Regions from separate parts of the Tardiphaga sp. 813_E8_N1_3 genome, predicted to be linked through region 3. Evidence: predicted binding sites of a transcription regulator. Region 3 holds the regulator's gene; each other region holds the start of a gene.
What was found. The regulator LexA, encoded in region 3, represses DNA repair genes until DNA is damaged. The targets are predictions, from matches to a motif close to TGTTCNNNNTGTGTTCNG.
Positions count from the first base shown of each region.

Region 1: the regulator LexA is predicted to act here: its motif matches at 2,065-2,082, upstream of radA (DNA repair protein RadA).
Region 2: the regulator LexA is predicted to act here: its motif matches at 3,025-3,042, upstream of AB8A33_RS22610 (PA0069 family radical SAM protein).

Region 1 covers NZ_JBPWQE010000001.1:2,303,424-2,310,302, reverse strand. Annotated here, with positions in the region: gene AB8A33_RS11025 (bifunctional diguanylate cyclase/phosphodiesterase) at 1-557, shown strand, start outside; gene AB8A33_RS11020 (hypothetical protein) at 731-1,090, opposite strand; gene AB8A33_RS11015 (hypothetical protein) at 1,367-1,633, opposite strand; gene AB8A33_RS11010 (hypothetical protein) at 1,832-1,978, opposite strand; gene radA (DNA repair protein RadA) at 2,108-3,568, shown strand; gene AB8A33_RS11000 (CvpA family protein) at 3,807-4,439, shown strand; gene purF (amidophosphoribosyltransferase) at 4,475-5,968, shown strand; gene AB8A33_RS10990 (SDR family NAD(P)-dependent oxidoreductase) at 6,132-6,872, shown strand.
Region 2 covers NZ_JBPWQE010000001.1:4,764,469-4,771,347, forward strand. Annotated here, with positions in the region: gene AB8A33_RS22595 (glycosyltransferase family 39 protein) at 1-377, opposite strand, end outside; gene AB8A33_RS22600 (ribonuclease HII) at 460-1,188, opposite strand; gene AB8A33_RS22605 (VOC family protein) at 1,264-1,722, opposite strand; gene AB8A33_RS22610 (PA0069 family radical SAM protein) at 1,840-3,003, opposite strand; gene AB8A33_RS22615 (glycosyl transferase) at 3,207-3,776, shown strand; partial or broken gene AB8A33_RS22620 (GNAT family N-acetyltransferase) at 3,809-4,285, shown strand; gene moaB (molybdenum cofactor biosynthesis protein B) at 4,282-4,845, opposite strand; gene ypfJ (KPN_02809 family neutral zinc metallopeptidase) at 4,845-5,786, opposite strand; gene AB8A33_RS22635 (site-specific DNA-methyltransferase) at 6,027-6,879, shown strand, end outside.
Region 3 covers NZ_JBPWQE010000001.1:2,933,764-2,940,642, forward strand. Annotated here, with positions in the region: gene AB8A33_RS14045 (molybdopterin molybdotransferase MoeA) at 34-1,242, shown strand; gene AB8A33_RS14050 (Orn/Lys/Arg decarboxylase N-terminal domain-containing protein) at 1,403-3,760, shown strand; gene AB8A33_RS14055 (GNAT family N-acetyltransferase) at 3,782-4,357, shown strand; gene lexA (transcriptional repressor LexA) at 4,670-5,392, shown strand; gene AB8A33_RS14065 (ComEC/Rec2 family competence protein) at 5,411-6,879, opposite strand, start outside.

The DNA of each region.
Region 1 (6,879 bases), 630 kb from region 3:
CGGCTCACCTCAAGATCACGGTCAACATCTCTGCGGTTCAAGTCAGCAAGGGAAAATTGCTCGACGTCATGCTGGATACCCTGATGGAGACGGGTCTTTCGCCTGAACGGCTGGAGTTGGAAATTACGGAGACGGCTCTTCTCGAGAACGCGACGGCACATCTCGGGACGATACGGCAGCTGAAGAATCTCGGCATCTCCATGGCGCTCGATGATTTTGGCACTGGTTATTCAACGGCGAGTTATCTGACCAATTTCCCGTTCGACAGGATCAAGATCGACAAGTCCTTCGCACAAGGCGCTCCCAATCGCCGCGATTGCGCAGCGGTGGTGTCCTCGGTGCTTGCACTGGCTCGCGGTCTTGACATCGCAACGACGGCCGAGGGCGTCGAGACCGAAGAGCAATTTGAATATCTGCAGGCTGCGGGCGTAGACCTCGTCCAGGGCTATCTATTCGGTCGGCCCGTCCCGCTCTCCGAATTGGACCTGGATGCGGCAGGTTCATTTGAAACTGCTGACGGCGAGTTGTGCGCAGAGGTCATCACCGCAGGGAGATGACCACCGCGTTTCAAACAGCGATCAGGTGGGCCGCGCCGCTGCTGCAACGAAGCGCGACATCGGCCACAGCTCCGGAAGCACCATTTCCGCCGCCACCGGCGGCCTCCCACCAACGCAAATCGGCCGCCCAGAGGCGGCCGATCGCAGTCCTGAAAATCTGAGCTATTCGCGGCTTAGTAGCCGTATCCGTAGCTTGAGCCGAAGTTGAAGCCGCGATTGCAGGTCGAGCAGCCCTGCTGCACCGGTGCGTAATAGACCTGCGCCGGAGCAACCATCTGGACGCGCTGCTGGGTGGCATATTGTGCCGGGATCCGCTCGTAATCGACGCGCGCAGGCGCGACCATCACGGTCTTCGGCACCATCACCGTTTCATACTGGGCCGGCGTGCGACGCGCGACGGTGCGGCCGGGAGCGACCATGACAGTCTCTTCGACGGTGCGATACTGCGGCGGCACCACCTGCTGCTGATAGCAGGTCTGGCACGGCGGCGGTGTGTAGCAGTTATAGCAACCCGCCGAGGCCGCATTGGGCATCGTCATTCCGGCGACAGTGGCGAACATCGCAGCAGCAATCAGTTTTGTCATGATGAGACCCCGTGGCGAGCTTGTTTGAAATGAATTCGTATCGCTCTGATGCGCGACACTTAGCCAAGCACCACCACCGGTCAACGCGGTCCTGATATTTACCTTGATGAACGTGCTTAAGATTTGATGACGGCAACATACGAGCATGCCAAGGCAGACACATTGCACTGCGTTGGGATTCACAGCCGAGCACAGCGTGAGATCAATCGGTCCCCGCGGACTATCCTAATAGCCGTAGCGAGGCAGCCCGAAGATATGCTCGAACACACTCGGCTGGCGAACCACCCATTGGCCCGGTTCGCCCGTTCTCAGATCCCGCACATAACGCGGCGGCGCTTCCACATAGTAAAGCGGCGGCGGCGCGCGAATGCCGGTATCCATCGTGATGGGATAGTGCGCGGTGCCGGCGCGATAGCGCGCATCGCGGTAATCAGAGGCAAGTACCGGCGTCGCCAGCGTCGCTGCACCCAGCACGATCATCAAAATACGCACGGCACACCTCACGCTGACGTCACTGCGGTGAGGCTATCGGGCCGAGGTTAATGAAGGATTCGTCGCACGTGCAGTTCCACACGAGCTCCTGCGCGGAATGAATTAGACTCGCGAAGCGCTGGACTGCGGCTAAGCTGGTTGGTCGAGCAGCCTCGATTGCTCACCACTGCTTGCATCTGGATTCTGCTCGCGGCGCGTCTACCGAGCGTAAGCAATCACCAAGCTGAAGAAGGACCACTGCAGAGGCTGCACCTCCGGCATCGCCGCGGCAAAGGCGATCCAGGCCGACATTGCCGACCAGCTCTCGCGCGTCGGAATTTTGGCAACCGAATAGACCTTGCCCACGTGCCCGTCGATGCGTCCCACCCGGCGAGGCTGGCAAACCCTTCGAGAAGAAACTTGCAAATGCCCCGTTCAACCGCGTAGACCAAGAGAACAAACCAAAAACACCCACAGCCGCGATTCCTTCCGCCAATGGCCAAGAACCTCCTCTCCTTCGTCTGCCAGAATTGCGGTGCCGCCTATAACAAGTGGCAGGGCAAGTGCGACGCCTGCGGCGAGTGGAATTCGCTGGCCGAGGAGGACACCACCGGCGTCACCACGATTCCGGTCAGCGCGCGCTCCAAGCGCAAGGGGCGCACCTTCAATCTCGAAAGCCTGACCGGCCAGAGCGCAGACGCGCCGCGCATTCCATCGGGGATGGGCGAGCTCGACCGCGTCACCGGCGGCGGCTTCGTACGCGGCTCGGTGCTCCTGATCGGCGGCGATCCCGGCATCGGTAAATCGACCTTGCTGACGCAGGCCACCAGCCTGATGGCGCGTGCCGGCCACCGCGTGGTCTACATCTCCGGCGAAGAAGCGGTGGCGCAGGTGCGGCTGCGCGCGTCGCGTTTGGGCCTCGCGGACGCCTCGGTGCAGCTCGCGTCTGAAACCTCGGTCGAGGACATCGTCGCCACACTGTCCGAAGGCACGGTGCCGCGGCTGATCGTGATCGACTCGATCCAGACCATGTGGACCGACACGGTGGAATCCGCGCCGGGCACCGTGACCCAGGTCCGCGCCTCCGCGCAGGCGCTCATTCGCTTCGCCAAGAAATCCGGTGCCACCATCATCCTGGTCGGCCATGTCACCAAGGACGGCCAGATCGCCGGGCCGCGCGTCGTCGAGCATATGGTCGACGCCGTGATGTCCTTCGAGGGCGAAGGCTCGCAGCAGTTCCGTATCCTGCGCGCGGTGAAGAACCGCTTCGGCCCGACCGACGAGATCGGCGTATTCGAGATGACGGGGCTCGGCCTGCGCGAGGTCTCCAACCCCTCCGAGCTGTTCCTGTCCGATCGCGATCTCGGCTCGCCGGGCACCGCCGTCTTCGCCGGCATGGAGGGCACCCGCCCGGTGCTGGTGGAACTGCAGGCTCTGGTTGCGCCGACCACGCTGGGCACCCCGCGCCGTGCGGTGGTGGGCTGGGATTCATCGAGGCTGTCGATGGTGCTGGCGGTGCTGGAGGCCCATTGCGGGGTCAAGCTGTCGGGCTACGACGTCTATTTCAACGTTGCTGGGGGCCTGCGCATCAACGAGCCCGCCGCCGACATGGCCGCGGCGGCGGCGCTGGTGTCGTCGCTCTGCAACGCCCCGCTGCCGCCGGACGCGGTCTATTTCGGTGAGATCTCGCTGTCCGGCGCGGTGCGCCCGGTGGCGCAGACGTCGGCACGGCTGAAAGAGGCGGCAAAACTCGGCTTCGGCCGCGCAGTGCTGCCGGAATCGGCGCGCGGCGACCCCGGTGGCGATGCCGGACTGTCCCTCAATACCATCGGCGGCCTGACTTCGCTGGTCGCCGATATCGCTGCGCGCGGCGTCAAACCCACGCGCGACAACAGCAAAAGCACAGATGCCGAGAAAAATACCGTACCGGCGCGATTCAAGCGCCAAGACGGCTGACAGCGACGTGACCTGCGCTGCCGCGGCCGCTATAGAATGCGCGCGCGACAGACTGCGCAGATGTGCAACACGCTCCGTTAAGGCACTCTGCCGAAAGCGGAACAATGGTGTGATCTGGGGTGCTCCTGCGGCCGATAGCGGTTTTCCGGCCTTGCGAGACGTGCCATATCACCGTCACCTGAAACGGCAGCCTGTGCCGATTCGCGGTTTTTGATTCACGAGCGGACCTGACCAGCCGATGCCGATCACGATTCTCGACCTTGTCCTGCTCGGCGTCATGCTGATCTCTGGCCTCTTGGCCATGGTCCGCGGCTTCATGCGCGAGATCCTGTCGATCGCGGCCTGGGGCGCGGCGGCGCTAGTCACCCTGTTTGCTTTCCAGAAGCTGCTTCCGACCGCTAAAACTTATTTCAACAACGATACCGTCGCCAGCATCGTGGTGGTGGCCGGCGTGTTCATCGGCACGCTGATCGTGGTTTCGATCATCACCGTCCGCATCTCCGACATGATCCTGGATTCGCGCATCGGCGCGCTGGACCGCACCCTGGGCTTCCTGTTCGGCCTCGCCCGCGGCCTGCTGATCGTGGTCGTCGCCTTCCTGTTCTTCTCATGGCTGGTGCCGGACAAGCAGCGTCCGGACTGGGTCACGGGTGCAAAATCGCGCGTTGTTCTGCAAGGAACCGGCGATTGGCTGATGGCGCTCTTGCCGGATGACCCTGAAAACACCATCTTGAAGAGGTTCAAGAAAAACAAACCCGATGAGGATACGACCGACGCCGAGCCCGCAGCGCCCGGCGCCGCGGATGGCTATTCCAAACCTGCCCGCGACAGCCTGAAAAAGCTGATCGATGGCAAACCGGCGGGACGCTAGGCGTTCTTAGTTTCTCGCGACACCTGAAAGGCGCGATGGATCCGATGCAGAGCCCTTCCGACGACGCGAGCACCACTATGCGCAATCCTGATCTCGACGGCGACATGCTTCGCGAAAAATGCGGCGTGTTCGGTATTTACGGACATCCCGATGCGGCGGCGATTACCGCGCTCGGCCTCCACGCCCTCCAGCATCGCGGACAGGAAGCCGCCGGCATCGTCGCCTTCGACGGCAAGCGCTTCCACTCCGAACGCCGCCTCGGCCTCGTCGGCGACACCTTCTCCCGCCGCGAAGTGATCGAACGCCTGCCCGGCACCGCTGCCGTCGGCCACACCCGCTACTCCACCACGGGCGAAACCATTCTCCGTAACGTCCAGCCGCTGTTCGCCGAACTCAATGCCGGTGGTTTTGCGGTCGCCCATAACGGCAACCTCACCAACGGTCTCACTCTGCGCCGCGAGCTCGTGAAAAACGGCGCGATGATGCAGTCGACCACCGACACCGAGGTCATCCTGCACCTCGTCGCGCATTCCAAGCGCAACCGTTTCATCGACCGTTACATCGAAGCCCTGCGCGCCATCGAAGGCGCCTATGCGCTGGTGTCGCTGACCAACAAGAAACTGGTCGGCGCGCGCGACCCGCTCGGCATCCGCCCGCTGGTGCTGGGTGAACTCGACGGCGCCCCGATCCTCGCCTCCGAAACCTGCGCGCTCGACATCATCGGCGCCAAATACATCCGCGACATCGAGCCCGGCGAAGTCATCGTGTTCGACGAGAACGGCGCGCAGAGCCACAAGCCGTTCGCGCCGCAGCCGCCGCGCCCCTGCATCTTCGAATATATCTACTTCGCGCGCCCGGATTCGATCGTCGCCGGCCGCTCGGTCTACGACACCCGCAAGGCGATGGGCGAGCAGCTCGCCCGCGAGACCCATGTGGAAGCCGATGTGGTCGTACCGGTGCCGGATTCCGGCGTGCCTGCCGCAATCGGCTATTCCCGCGCCTCGGGCGTGCCGTTCGAACTCGGCATCATCCGCAACCACTATGTCGGCCGCACCTTTATCCAGCCGACCCAGAGCGTGCGCGAGCTCGGCGTGCGCATGAAACATTCGGCCAACCGCGCCGCCATCGAAGGCAAGCGCATCGTGCTGATCGACGACAGTCTGGTGCGCGGCACCACCTCGAAGAAGATCGTCAAGATGATGCGCGACGCCGGCGCCAAGGAAGTTCACTTCCGCATCGCCTCGCCGCCGATCACCCATCCGGATTATTACGGCATCGACACCCCGGACCGCGCCGGCCTTCTCGCCGCCACGCATACGCTGGAAGAAATGCGCGACCTGATCGGCGCGGACTCGCTGGCCTTCGTCTCGGTCGACGGCATCTACCGCGCCATGGGCGAACCCGGCCGCGACCCCGCTCATCCGAAATTCGCCGACCACTGCTTCACCGGCGACTACCCGACCCCGCTCACCGACATGAGCGAGATCGACGCCCCGCGGCAGCTCTCGCTGCTGGCCGAAGCGAGCTGATCGCAGTCTTATCGGGTGTCATCCCCGCGAAAGCGGGGATCCATAGCCACGATCTAATTTGTTTCGCTCTGGATTAGACACAACCACCTTTCCGCATCATAACCCTCCCGTGTATGGATCCCCGCCTTCGCGGGGACGACGCCTGAGATTTATGAGCCGCGCCATGACCCTTCCCCTCGCCTCCCGCATCGCCCTCGTCACCGGCGCCTCGCGCGGCATCGGCTATGCCACTGCGCTGGCGCTGGCCAAGGCCGGCGCGCACATCGTCGCCGTGGCGCGTACCCAGGGCGGCCTCGAAGAACTCGACGATGCGATCCGCGCCGAGGGCAGCAGCGCCACGCTGGTGCCGCTGAACATCACCGACCTCGACGGCCTGTCGCGGCTCGGCGCCGCGCTCAATGAGCGCCACGGCAAGCTCGATATTCTGGTCGGCAATGCCGGCGTTGCCGGCCCGTCGTCGCCGCTCGGCCATATCGAGCTGAAGGCCTGGAACGACACCATGGCCGCGAACCTCACGGCGAACTTCCAGCTCATCCGCTGCATGGAGCCGCTGCTGCAGCAGTCCGATGCCGGCCGCGCCGTGTTCCTCACATCCGGCACCGCCAACAAGGCCTCCGCCTATCGCGGCCCCTATGCCGTCTCCAAGGCTGCGCTGGAAACGCTAGTCCGTGTCTGGGCCAATGAGACCGCAACAACGCCGCTGCGTGTGAACCTGTTCAATCCCGGCCCGATCCGCACCCACATGCGCGCCATCGTGATGCCCGGTGAGGATCCCGAAACACTCGATACCCCCGCACAGGCCGCAGAAGCCATCGTGCCACTGTGCCTGCCGTCCTGGACGGAGACCGGAAAATTCGTTGACTACAAGACCGGCAAGGTGATGGGCTTTCATCCGCCGGCGTAGGCAACAC
Region 2 (6,879 bases), 1.8 Mb from region 3:
CTGAAGGCCGTGACCGTCATCGTCAGCAGCACGGCGATCACCGCCTGCGGGCCACCGACGATGGCGCTGCCCAGCTGATAGACCGCGCGGAAGGTCAGGACAGCGCAGATTTGCGCCAGCAGATACACGCCGAAGACGTGATTGCCGGCGGCCCGGAAGGCGATGTCGGCCAGCCAGAACGCCAGCGGCGGACCCATATGGGTGCCGACCTGATATTCCCGGCCATAGGCCAGCACGGTGGCGAGATCGCCCGGCGGGCCGCGATAAAGCAGCAGAGGCACGAACAGCCAGATCGCCGCCTGACACAACACAACGATCCAGAACACCAGCCGTGGCCGGGCGCGGATCAGTTCGACGATCAGGGAGGTGAAACGCATTGAACGTCTGAACCGGCCAGCAAGGAATGAAGCTTGCTCAGGTGATACGGCGCGGAGCCGGGAGAGGCAACCACCTGAGCGCTCAGGCGGAAATCTCGATGTCGAGGATGGTCTGGGTCTCGATCAGGCCCGCCGCACGGGCGCTCGCCTGGTGTCGCGCACGCGCCGCCGCCACCGGCGCGAACAGGCTGCGGTGATGAATAGTAGGCCCCAATTCGTTCAGCGCAGTCATATGCTGCGGCACGCCATAGCCTTTATGGACCTCGAAGCCATAGCCCGGACAATTCTCGGCGAGCCGGCACATCAGCCGGTCGCGCGAGACTTTTGCGATGATCGACGCTGCTGCGATGGACAACACCAGTGCGTCACCGCCAATAACCGCCTCGCAATCGGCCGTCGTGTCGATCTTGTCGCGGCCATCGACGAACACATGTTTCGGCGCATCCGGCAGCGACGCGACCGCGCGGGCCAGCGCCCAGAGCGAGGCCCGCAGGATATTGTCGCGTTCGATCCGGCCGGGTGATGCATAGGCAACGCCGAATGATGCCGTAGCGCAAATTTCCTCGAACAGCGCCTCGCGCTTGCTCTCCGTCAGTTTCTTGGAATCGTCGAGCCCCTTGGGAATGTTGTTCGGGTCCAGAACAACCGCCGCAGCCACTACCGGACCGGCCAGCGGACCTCGGCCGGCCTCATCGCAGCCCGCTACCGGCCAAATGCCCTTCTTGAGCAGTGCGCGCTCACGCGTGAAGCTCGGCGCGACCACGATCTTGCGCGGCTTGGCCGGCGCTTTCTTCTTCTCATCCCGAATCATCGGGGGATCGTGCTGAAGCAGTCCCTATAGCGCAACCGGGAACTCGGGATCGTTCCCGCTATTCAGGTCGGGCCTTCAATCGTCCAGATGCACCCGCCGGTCGTCGCCGACCTCGATCCCCGGTGCAGTTACCACGTCCCAGGCGTGCCCGTCCGGGTCCGCAAAGTAGCCGGAATAGCCACCGTAATCGGTCTTTCGCGCCGGCTTCAAAAGCGAACCGCCGCAATCGACGGCGAAAGCGAGGACCGCATCGACCTCGCCTTCGGAGCGACAATTCCACGCCAACGTGCTGCCGCGAAACGCCTGCGGCCTTGGATGGTCAGGCAATGTCGCGTCCTGCGCCAGTTGATCCCACGGAAACAGCGCGAGGACGCTGGCGCCGGTTTCGAAAAAGGCGATGGCCTCGCCTGTCGCCCTGGCCTTGCGGGCAAAGCCGAGCTCCTCATAGAACGCGATGCTCTTGCGCATATCCTGAACGCCGAGCGTGATGACGGTCATGCGTGGCACCAACGGGGTCTGTTGTTTGGCTGTCATGTCTTCACCTTCATTCACTCAACGCAAAAAGCGGAGAAAGGATCACCGGCTGGCTCTGGTTTCCGGCCGATGACCCTTCCTCCGAGGTGACTCCCCAGTTTGCGAGACCGTAAGGAGTTAGAACAGATTCAATTGCTTACCAGCGCCTGCCGGCTTCTCGAAATGATCGAGGGTGAGCTTCGAACGACGTTTGTTGAGGCCAAGCTTCGTGCAGGCGATCTCGAAGCGGCGACCGATCATCCAGGCCATCGGTCCGGTGCCCTTCATGCGCGTGCCCCATTGCGAGTCGTAATCGCGGCCACCGCGCATTTCGCGGATCAGCGTGAAGACGTGGCGATAGCGGTCCGGATAATTCGCGATCAGCCATTCGCGAAACAGATCGCGCACTTCCATCGGCAGCCGCAGCAAAACGTAGCTGGCTTCCTTGACGCCGGCATGAGCTGCAGCATCGAGAATGCGTTCGATCTCGCTGTCGTTCAGCGCGGGGATCACCGGTGCCACCATCACCGTGGTCGGAATGCCAACCTCGGATAGCTGCCGCAAAGCTTCCAGCCGCTTCGACGGCGTCGAAGCGCGCGGCTCCATGCTGCGCGCGAGTTTCGGATCGAGTGACGTCACCGACAACGCCACCTTGACCAGATTTCGCTTCGCCATCCGCGCCAGGATATCGATGTCGCGTGTCACCAAAGCTGACTTGGTGACGATGCCGACAGGATGACCCGTCTTCTCCAGCACTTCGAGAATGCCACGCATCACCTGACGCTCGCGCTCGATCGGCTGATACGGATCGGTGTTGGTGCCGATGGCGATCATCTTCGGTTCGTATTCGGCGGCGGCAAGCTCCTTCTCAAGCAGACCAGGCGCATCGGGCTTCACGAACAGTTTGGATTCGAAATCGAGCCCGGGCGAGAGACCGAGATAGGCGTGGGTCGGCCGCGCGAAACAATAGACGCAGCCATGCTCGCAGCCGCGATAGGGATTGATCGAACGATCAAAGCCGATATCCGGCGATTCATTGCGCGTGATGACCTTGCGCGCGGTGTCCGTCGCAACGGTCGTCTTGAACGGCGGCAATTCATCGAGGCTCTGCCAGCCATCATCAAAGGCGACCCGGGCCTCGGCCTCGTAGCGCCCGCTGTCGTTGGACTGGGCACCACGGCCGCGCCGCCGCTGCTTGTCGATCGCCACCGCGATCTCGGGAAAAGGGGAAAGCGCACCCGCCGGCTTATCGGAGGGCGCCGGGACCGGCGGGTGCTTTAGGGCAGCGATCTGGCGACTCATGAAGCCACGATAGCGCACACATGGAACAAAGCAAGAACATAAATAGGGTGGCACACGGCCGGGGCACTGTGCATTCTCCCGCCGCCTTGCAGGGCGGCCGAAAAATCGAACCGTCCCGAAATTGCAGCAGCCGCCAGCGCCGCATAGACTATGACGAAATGATAACGCGGCCACCCCGTTGTCTAAAGGTATTAACAGACACCATGCTGAGCGTGATCATCCCCACTGAAGGCGTCGAGCAGCCCGCTGTTGCCACACTGGCAGCGCTGGTGCCGGGCGCTGCTGCCGGTGTGATCCGCGAAGTGCTGCTGGTCGATCGCGCCGGCACAGACGTCATCGAACGCGTCGCCGATGTCGCCGGCTGTGGCTTCCTGACCTCGCAAGGATCGCGCGCCGCGGCGATGGCCGCCGGCGCCAAGCAGGCGCGTTCGCCCTGGCTGATGTTTCTCCATGCCGGCGCCGTGCTCGATGCGGGCTGGATCGAGGAGACCCAGCAATTCATCCAGCGCGTCTCGACCAGCGAGCGCCCCCGCGCAGGTATTTTCCGCTATGCGCGTTCGCCCTATGACGAGACCAATTTTCGCGATGGCCTGAAGCACCTGGTCCGGATGATCACAGGCCCCAAGGCCGATCAGGGCCTGCTGATCGCCCGCGAGCACTACGACCGTCTCGGAGGCTATGCACCCGATGCCCGGCGCTCCGAGGCCCGGTTGCTGCGCCAGCTCGGCCGCTCCTCACGCACATTGCTGCGCAGCCGGATCATCGTCGCCTGACCATGGCCGCCCAAGCCCCCGATGCCGTTCGGCCCGCAGTGCTACGCGATCTCCAGCCTGGCGACATAGACTGGGTGATCCGCAGCCACGGCGAGCTCTATGCGAGTGAATACGGGTTCGACGTGTCCTTCAAAGCGCTGGTGGCTGACATCGCCGCGGAATTCGTCGCCTCATGCGATCCTGCGTGCGAGCGATGCTGGATCGCCGAGATGGATGGCGCGCCCGTCGGCTCGCTGTTTCTCGTGAAGGCATCCGACGACGTCGCCAAGTTTCGGCTCTTGCTGATCGATCCCAAGGCGCGCGGACAAAAGCTCGGCCAACGCATGGTGACGGAATCCATCGCCTTTGCGCGCCAATGCGGTTATCGCAGGATCACGCTGTGGACCCAGAGCAATCTGCGCGCGGCGCGGAAAATCTATCAGGATGCGGGTTTCGCGCTGGTCGCCACCGAGCCGCATCGCAGTTTCGGGCAGGATTTGATCGGCGAGACCTGGGAACTCGTGCTCTAGACCGACGCGCCCTTCGCTTTCGGACGTCGCAGATGCTCATCGAGCCGCGGCATGATCTCGACGAAGTTGCACGGCTTTGTGCGGTAATCCAGTTGCGCTGCGAGAATGCCATCCCAGCCGTCACGGCAGGCGCCGGGCGAACCCGGCAGGCAGAAGATAAACGTCGCGCCGGCGGTGCCAGCAGTCGCGCGGCTCTGGATCGTCGAGGCGCCGATCTTGGCATGGCTCAGCATGTGAAATGCAATCGAGAAACCATCCATCCGTTTCTCGAACAGCGGCTCGATGGCTTCCGGCGTGACATCGCGGCCGGTGAATCCCGTGCCGCCGGTCGTGATGATGGCGTCTACGCCGGGATCGGCGATCCATACGCGCACGATCTTGCGGATCGCTTCGACATCGTCCGTGACGATCTCGCGCTTCGCCAGCCTGTGACCGGCCGATGTCAGCCGATCGGCCAGTGTCGCGCCGGACTTGTCGTCCTCGAGCGACCGCGTGTCGGAAATCGTCAGCACCGCGATGTTGAGTGGCACGAAGTCTTTCGTCACATCGGTCGATGTCATCACAGCCGATCCGTCGCAAATGTGTTGCAGGCCTGCACGGTGCCTTGCTGATAGCCGGTCATGAACCAGCGCTTGCGCTGTTCGGCCGAGCCATGCGTGAACGAGTCCGGCACGACGCGGCCCTGTGCCTGACGTTGCAGCGTATCGTCGCCGATGGCGGACGCGGTCTGCAGCGCGGCATCGATGTCACCGGCTTCCAGGAAACCGGGCCGCTTCTTCGATTCGCGATTGACCCAGACGCCGGACAAACAATCCGCCTGTAGTTCGACACGGACCTGCAGCAGATTGGCCTCAGCCTTGCTGCCTGCCTGCTGCTGCAGCCGCGTCACGCGCGGGATGATGCCGAGCAGGTTCTGGATGTGATGGCCCGCTTCATGCGCGATGATATAGGCGGCGGTGAATTTGCAGGCATTGCCCGAGCAACCGCGAAATTTGGTTTCGACCTGACGGAAGAAGCCGGTGTCGAGATAGATCTTCTTGTCGGGCGGACAGTAGAAAGGCCCCATCGCCGACTGCGCATTGCCGCAGCGCCCACCATTGGTGGCGTTGCGAAACAGCACGATCTGCGGCCCCACATATTTCTGTCCGCTCTCTTTGAAGATCTCGTCCCAACGATCGTCAATCTCGCCCAGCACGCCGGAGATCATGCTGCCCATCTCGTCCGTGGGTGCGCCTGACTTCGTCGGCGCCGAGCGACGGTCGGTCTGATAGGTCGGCGCCTGCTGTCCGCCGGTTAGAATCTCTGCGCCGCCGATCAGGATGCGCGGATCGATGCCGAACGCCCAGCCGACGAGGCCAAGCACGATCACCGTGCCGATGCCGAGACCGCCGCCGCCACCCGGAATTCCGAAACCGCCACCACCTCCGCCACCATATCCACCACCGCTATCGTCACGACGGTCGTCGATATTATCGCTGCGACGGAAGTCATCGTAACGCATGGGGCAATTCCTTCATTTCAAGTCGCAGCATTTTAGACCGGTTTGGCGCGATCCGCCCACCATAACGCAATTGCGGCGCAAAATTTCCATTCCATTAAGCATTAACCTGCCCGGCAAAACTTGCCTAGTTCGAACTCGTTACCAATTAAGTCGATTTTTACTTTGCCCGGTCAATGTCTGCCTGTCGGTTGTTTAGTCCCGCGTCGCCGACAGCGTCGCCTGAGTCAGAGTAATTGAGTCATGGTTGTTTCGCGTCGCGGGGCGTCTGCAAGGGCGCCCCGCTCTCACTTCGAAACCTCTCCGAGCAGCAGCATCATCATTGGTGATTGCGTCGCAGAGATGTCAAAACTCCCGGCAGGGTCGGTCGATCTGGTATTCGCAGATCCGCCGTACAATCTGCAGCTGAAGGGCGATCTCAAACGCCCCGATGAATCCCATGTCGATGCGGTGAATAATGACTGGGACAAGTTCTCATCATTCGCCGCCTATGACGACTTCACGCGCGCGTGGCTCCTGGCCGCACGCCGCATCATGAAGCCGTCGGCGACTTTGTGGGTGATCGGCTCGTATCACAACATTTTCCGCGTCGGCGCGATCATGCAGGACCTCGGCTTCTGGGTTCTGAACGATATCGTGTGGCGCAAATCGAATCCGATGCCGAATTTCCGTGGCCGTCGTTTCACCAATGCGCATGAGACCATGATCTGGGCTGCGCGCGATGAAAACGCCAAGGGCTACACGTTCAATTACGAAGCCCTCAAGGCCGCCAATGAAGACGTGCAGGCACGTTCCGACTGGCTGATCCCGCTCTGCACCGGCGACGAACGCCTGAAGGGCAGCGACGGCAAGAAGGTTCACCCGACCCAGAAGCCGGAAGGCCTGCTGGCACGCGTGCTGCTGTCGTCATCGAAGCCCGGCGACCTCGTCATCGACCCGTTCAACGGTACCGGCACCACGGGCGCCGTCGCCAAGCGCCTTGGCCGCAATTACATCGGCTTCGAGCGTGACCGCGAATATGCCGCCGCTGCCGAAGCACGCATCGCCGCGATCGAGCCGCTGCCCGAGGCAACACTGGCACCGTTCATGACCGCCC
Region 3 (6,879 bases):
GACGGGCACCCACACTGCCGGAGACCCCTGCCAATGGCCCTGATGCCGGTTACCGATGCCATGGCCGCGATTCTCGCGGGCGCCGATGCGCTGCCCGAGGAGATGGTGCCGCTGGAGGACGCGTTCCACCGTGTGCTCGCCCGCGACATCGCTTCGCTGCGCACGCAGCCACCGGAGCCCATGTCGGCCATGGACGGCTATGCGGTACGCGCCGCCGATGCGACCTTGGGCGCGAAGCTGCGTGTGATCGGCGAGATCGCCGCAGGCAAGCCATTCGATCGTGCACTGCAGGCCGGCGAAGCCCTGCGGATCTTCACCGGCGGCGTGCTGCCTCCTGGCGCCGACGCCGTCGTGATCCAGGAAGACACCACGCGCGATGGCGATATCGTCGGGATCAACGAGGCCGCGATCTCCGGCAAGCATATCCGCCCAGCCGGGGTCGATTTCAATGAAGGCGATGTGCTGCTGCGCGCCGGCACCCGCCTCACCGACCGTGATCTCGCTCTTGCCGCCGGCATGAACCATGCGGCATTGCCGGTATGGCGACGGCCCCTCGTCGCGATGCTTGCCACCGGCGACGAACTTGTGATGCCCGGTGCTGTCCCCGGCCCCGGCCAGATCGTACTCTCCAATGGCTTCGCGCTGCGTGCGCTGGCCCGTGCCGAAGGCGCCGAGGTGGTCGATCTCGGTATCGCCACCGATACGCTCGAGGCGACGACGTCGGCCATTCAACGCGCGATCGATCTAAAGGCCGATGTGCTGATCACTACCGGCGGTGCGTCGGTCGGCGACCACGACCTCGTACAACAGTCACTGATCAATGCCGGCGTCGAGATGGCGTTCTGGCGGATCGCGATGCGGCCCGGCAAACCGATGATGCACGGACACCGCCAGGCCATGCGGGTCATCGGCCTGCCCGGCAATCCCGTGTCGTCCTATGTTTGCGGCTTCCTGTTCATGGTGCCCCTGCTGCGTGCGCTGTCCGGCCGAAACGACGTCGCTCACGGGATCGAACCCGCGGTGCTCGGCCGTGATCTCGCCGCCAACGACCAGCGCGAGGATTATCTGCGCACGCGCCTCGAGACCCGAGCCGACGGCACTGTGGTGGCGACACCGGTCATGAAACAGGACTCGTCACTGCTGGGGAATTTGGCTGTCGCCGAGGGGCTCTTGATCCGCAAGCCATTCGCACCGGCCGCGGCTGCCGGAGATTCATGCGCCATCATTCGACTGCCAACCTAGCCGGCGCGCTACCCTCATAGAACGACGCCGCGTTCGGAACTCTCACCTTGCGGCATGCTCCCAAACCTTTTTCCTGACTGAGATACCTCAACACGGTTTCAGTCACTGAATTGTCACGTAACGCAGCGAGAGATCGCAGCGAAACAAGATCGGTGGACAAATGGACTATTTCAAACGCTTCAATTTCCTGTTTGCGATGCCAACATTCGACGCCGACGATCTCGAGGGCATTCGGCTCAATCAGATCGTCGATGAGATCGAGCGTTCCGGCTTCGAGGTCGTCAAGGCACGCAAGCTCGAAGATGCCACGATCGCAGTCCAGACCGACGCGGCGATCGGCTGTATGGTGGTCGACTGGGGCAAGAAGGGCCTCGAAGGCAAGACCGCGGCGCTGATCAACCTGATGCGCAAACGCGGCCTGGACTTCCCCATCATCCTGCTGATCCGCCGCAAGCGGTTTGAGGATGTCCCGGTCGAGGTGCTCGATTTCATCGACGGCTATGTATTCCTCTCAGAAGAAACACCGCCGTTCATCGCCAAGAATCTCATTAGCCGGTTGAAGCAATATGCCGAGACGCTGAAGACGCCCTTCTTCGGCGCGCTGGTCGACTATGCCGAGGAAGGCAACCAGCTCTGGACCTGCCCCGGGCACAATGGCGGCGTGTTCTACAGCCGCAGCCCGATCGGCCGCGTGTTCATGGAACATCTCGGCGAAGCGGTGTTCCGCGACGACCTCGACAATTCGGTGCTCGATCTCGGCGATCTGCTGACCCATGAGGGCCCTGCGCTACAGGCGCAGAAGGAAGCTGCGCAGATTTTTGGCGCGGAAAAAACCTATTTCGTGCTCAACGGTACATCGACCTCCAACAAGGTCGCCCTGTCGGCACTGGTCACCGACGGCGATCTGGTGCTGTTCGACCGCAACAACCACAAGGCTGCCTTGCATGGCGCATTGATGATTTCGGGCGGTGTGCCGATCTATGTGCCAACGACGCGCAATCCCTGGGGCCTGATCGGGCCGATGAACTGGGATGCGCTCGGCGAGGACGCGCTGCGCGAGCGCATCCGCACCAATCCGCTGGTCACCGACAAGGATGCCTGGAAGCGCCCGCGCCCGTTCCGCGTCGCCGTCATCGAACAGTGCACCTATGACGGCACCATCTACAGCGCCGAGATGATCATCAAGCGCATCGGCCATCTCTGCGATTACATTCTGTTCGACGAAGCCTGGGCCGGCTTCATGAAATTCCACCCGCTCTATGCCGGCCGGTTCGCCATGGGGCTCAAGGAGCTCGGCCCGGATTCGCCGGGTATTATCGCGACGCAGTCGACCCACAAGCAGCTCGCGAGCTTCTCGCAGGCATCGCAGATCCACATGAAGGATCGGCATATCCGCGGCCAGAAGCGCCGCGTCGAGCATCGCCGCTTCAACGAAAGCTTCATGCAGCACGCCTCGACCTCGCCATTCTATCCGCTGTTCGCATCATTGGATGTCGGCGCGCAGATGATGAAGGGCCGCTCCGGCGAAGTGTTGTGGGACGACACGATCCGGCTCGGCATCGAGCTGCGCAAGAAGATGCGCGCCGTCCGCCGCGAATTCGAGGAAAAGGAAACCCGCACTGAGCGCCGCTGGTTCTTTGAACCCTTCGTGCCCGAGCGCGTCGCAATTCCAGACGCATCCAGCGAAGGCGCTGTTCACAATGTGCCGTGGGAAAGCGTCGGTACGGATCAGCTCGCCACTAATCCATCCTATTGGCAGCTTGCGCCTGACGCAGCCTGGCATGGCTTCCCCGGCATGGAAGCCGGTTTCACCATGACCGATCCCAACAAGCTGACGGTGCTGACCCCCGGCTTCGATCGCACCACCGGCGCCTATGCCGACCACGGCATCCCCGCGCCAGTGGTCGCGCAGTTCCTGCGCGAAAATCGCATCGTGCCGGAGAAGAACGACCTCAACTCGCTGCTCTTTCTGCTCACGCCGGGCGTGGAAGCCAGCAAGGCGGGCACGCTGATATCGGGCCTTGTCGCCTTCAAGAAGTTTCACGACGACAACGCGCTGCTGGAAGACGTCATCCCGGAATTCGCCCGGCGCAGGCCGGCGCGTTATGCGGGCATACGCCTGCGGGATCTGTGCGGCGACATGCACCGGTTCTTCCGCGAGGCTAATGTGAGCGACCTCCAGACCAGGCAATTCTCCGCCGACCATCTGCCGGAGATCGCCATGTCGCCCCATGATGCCGCGCGCTGCCTGGTGCGCAACGACGTCGACTACCTCCCCATCGACGAGATCTTCGGGCGTGTTGCTACGACGCCGTTCGTGGTCTACCCGCCGGGGATCGCCACGATCGTACCGGGAGAACGGCTCACCGAACGGTCCAAGCCGATGATCGATTATCTCAGGATGTTCGAGACCTGCTTCAACACGTTCCCGGGCTTCGACGTCGAGATCCAGGGCATCTACCGCAAGGTCGACGCCAATGGCCGGATCCGGCTTTACACTTACGTCGTCTCCGAATAGGGAGCGCGTAAGGAGCCTGATTTGCAAACGGAACTCGAACAGCCGGTCGTCATACGACCCTCGCGCGACACCGACGTCGATGCCATGCTGGCGATCTATCGCCGGCACATCCGGCAAGGCGTCGAGGAAGGCGTCAGCGACGCCGACACGCCGCAGCCCGACGATCTCAGAGATCGGCGCAAGAATCTGCGCAGCAAGCGGTTTCCCCATCTCGTCGCCACCCGAGGTGGCGAGGTCGTCGGCTATGCCTATGTGGTGCTGTTCCGCAAGCGACCGGCCTATCGCTACACGGTCAAGCACTCGATCTATATCCACCACGGACATGTCGGCCGCGGCATCGGCCGCCTGTTGATGCGCGAATTGATCGACGTGTGCGCGGCGGCCGGCTTTCGGCAAATCATCGGCTATATCGATGCCGACAACACGGCCTCGCTCGGCTTGCATGAGAGCTTCGGCTTTGCCCGCGTCGGCTTGCTGCCCGGCGTCGCCTATCGCTCGGGCCGCTGGGCCGACACGATCATGGTTCAGCGCTCGCTGGCGACCGGCTCCACGACACCGCCGCCTTTGCCACTCTCCGGCCGGCCGCCTTCCGCGTAACTGCAAGCGGTCTGCTCGCGCATTTCCGTCGTTTGACGCGCTCGCGGAAGGTCCGGAACGACTTCCTCAGTCATTGCCTTGCTCGGCTCCACATACGTCTTCTTGACGGGAAATTAAGCATTGCAGAACACATATGGAACATATAGTGTTCGTTCATGATTTGTTTCGAGATTCTGTGGCTTTGAGTAGTTTGAGAGTGCCCGAACTCGCGCAACCGATCTTCGAACGATCGTCTCTGGACTGAGGCTCACCGTTCGAAGGCCCTTTGAAACGCACGCGGCGGCCGACACCGTCAACTGAGGATGGCTTCAGATGCTCACGCGCAAACAATACGAACTCCTGCGATTCATCGATCAACGACTGAAGGAAGCCGGCGTCCCGCCCTCCTTCGACGAGATGAAGGATGCGCTCGATCTGCGCTCGAAGTCCGGCATCCATCGCCTGATCACAGCGCTGGAAGAACGCGGCTTCATACGTCGTCTGCCCAACCGGGCCCGCGCCATCGAAGTCATCAAGCTGCCTGAGCTTGGCGCGCCGGTCACAGGCGGCACCGGGCGCCGCGGCTTCACGCCCAGCGTCATCGAAGGCACGCTCGGCAGGGTACGCACGGCCGCCAGCATCGCCAGCAATAGCGGCGATGATGACAATGGCCGCACGGTTGCCATCCCGGTGATGGGCCGGATCGCGGCCGGTACGCCGATCGAGGCACTGCAGACCCGCAGCCACACCATCAGCATGCCCGCAGACATGCTCGGCTCCGGCGAACATTACGCGCTCGAAGTGCGCGGCGATTCCATGCAGGACGCCGGCATTCTCGACGGCGATACGGTGCTGATCCAGCGCAACGAAAGCGCCGACACCGGCGACATCGTGGTGGCCCTGATCGACGACGAGGAAGCCACGCTGAAGCGCTTCCGCCGCCGCGGCGCTTCGATCGCGCTGGAGCCAGCCAATGACGCTTACGAAGTCCGCATCCTGCCGCCCAACCGGGTGCGCATTCAAGGCAAGCTGATTGGCCTGTATCGCCGCTATTAAGGCAGTCGCCTCGGCGGATTACTGATCTTCGGGTTGAAGATCAGTTTCCGCCGGCGTCGCATCCACCGGCCGGTTTTGCGGCGTGCGACTGTTCTGGATCAGATCGTGCTGGGGCTCATCGGGGGTGGCGCGCGACCACGGGCGGTCCAGGCCACGCGGTCGCACGGCATCCATCGCAAAGCCGTTCGCAGTTCGCTGCAAGCTCACCGCACCGTTTCGTTGCAGGCGATCCTGTTCGACCACCAGCGCACGGCAATCCTTTGGCGGTTGTTTCGTCGTGACGATCAGTACCGCTTTCTCGCAATCATCCGTGAACGCGTCAGGCTGTAGAGCCAGCGCCACCAGAGCGCCATCGGCCAGCGGCGTGATGCATCCGTCGCGGTCGCAGGACACGCCATGGCTGAGGGAGGAATCCGTTGGCAGCCGAGCGTCAGCATCGCCGGCAAGCCACTCTTTCAACAGAAACGTATCCTTGGCGCTGCGCATCATATTCAGGCGCCCGTCCCTGCCCCGTACCGCAACGCTGTGCCCGTCCCCCGAGATCAGCACATCCGGCTGCTTCACCAGGAGTGCCCAGACGATCGAGAGCACCAGCACGCCAAGTCCCGCTAGGCGCAACGGCGTGCGCAACAATCCGAGCACGATGATGCCAATGCTGGCGGCGACCAGCGGCCCGGTGCCAAAAGCCGGCATCCGGCCGATGGCACCGGGCAAGGCTGCCACCCATTGCGTGACCACGATCATCCACTGGACGCCGACATCCATCAGCCGCCAGAACACACCATCAAAGCCGAACGGCATGGCCACCAAACCGAGAATACCCGCCGGCATCACCATCGCCGAGACCACCGGCATCGCCAGGAGATTGGCGACGACGCCATAGGGCGTGACGCGGTGGAAATGAAATGCGGCATAGGGCGTGGTGGCAAGGCCGGCTACCAGCGAAGCGAGTACGAGCATCGCGATCTCGCGTCCGCCCCATAGCGCCACGCGCGCCGTCGCGGAATGATCGGGCGAGGCAAACAGCGCGGGCATGCCGATCTGCACCAATGCGACGAGCCCCAGCGTCGCCGCGAATGACATCTGAAAACTCGGATGCACCAGCGCTTCGGGCGCCACGATCAGCACGACCATTGCCGCCACCGCCAGCGTGCGGAACGTCACCGCCCGGCGATCGACCATGACAGCGATCAACACGACGGCCGTCATGAAGAACGAACGCTGCGTGGCGACCTCGGCGCCCGACAGCAGCAGATAAAACAGCGCTGCGAACAACGCCGCGGTGGCTGCGACTTTCTTGATCGGGAACGTCACTGTCAGGACGGGGATCAACGCGAGCAATGCGCGTATCGCGAAGAACACCACGCCGGCCACGACGGCCATATGATAGCCGGAGATCGACAGCACATGCCCGAGACCGGAGATGAACATCGCATCATTGACGTCAGCCGAAATCGCATCGCGACGCCCTGTGAGCAGCGCCGTAG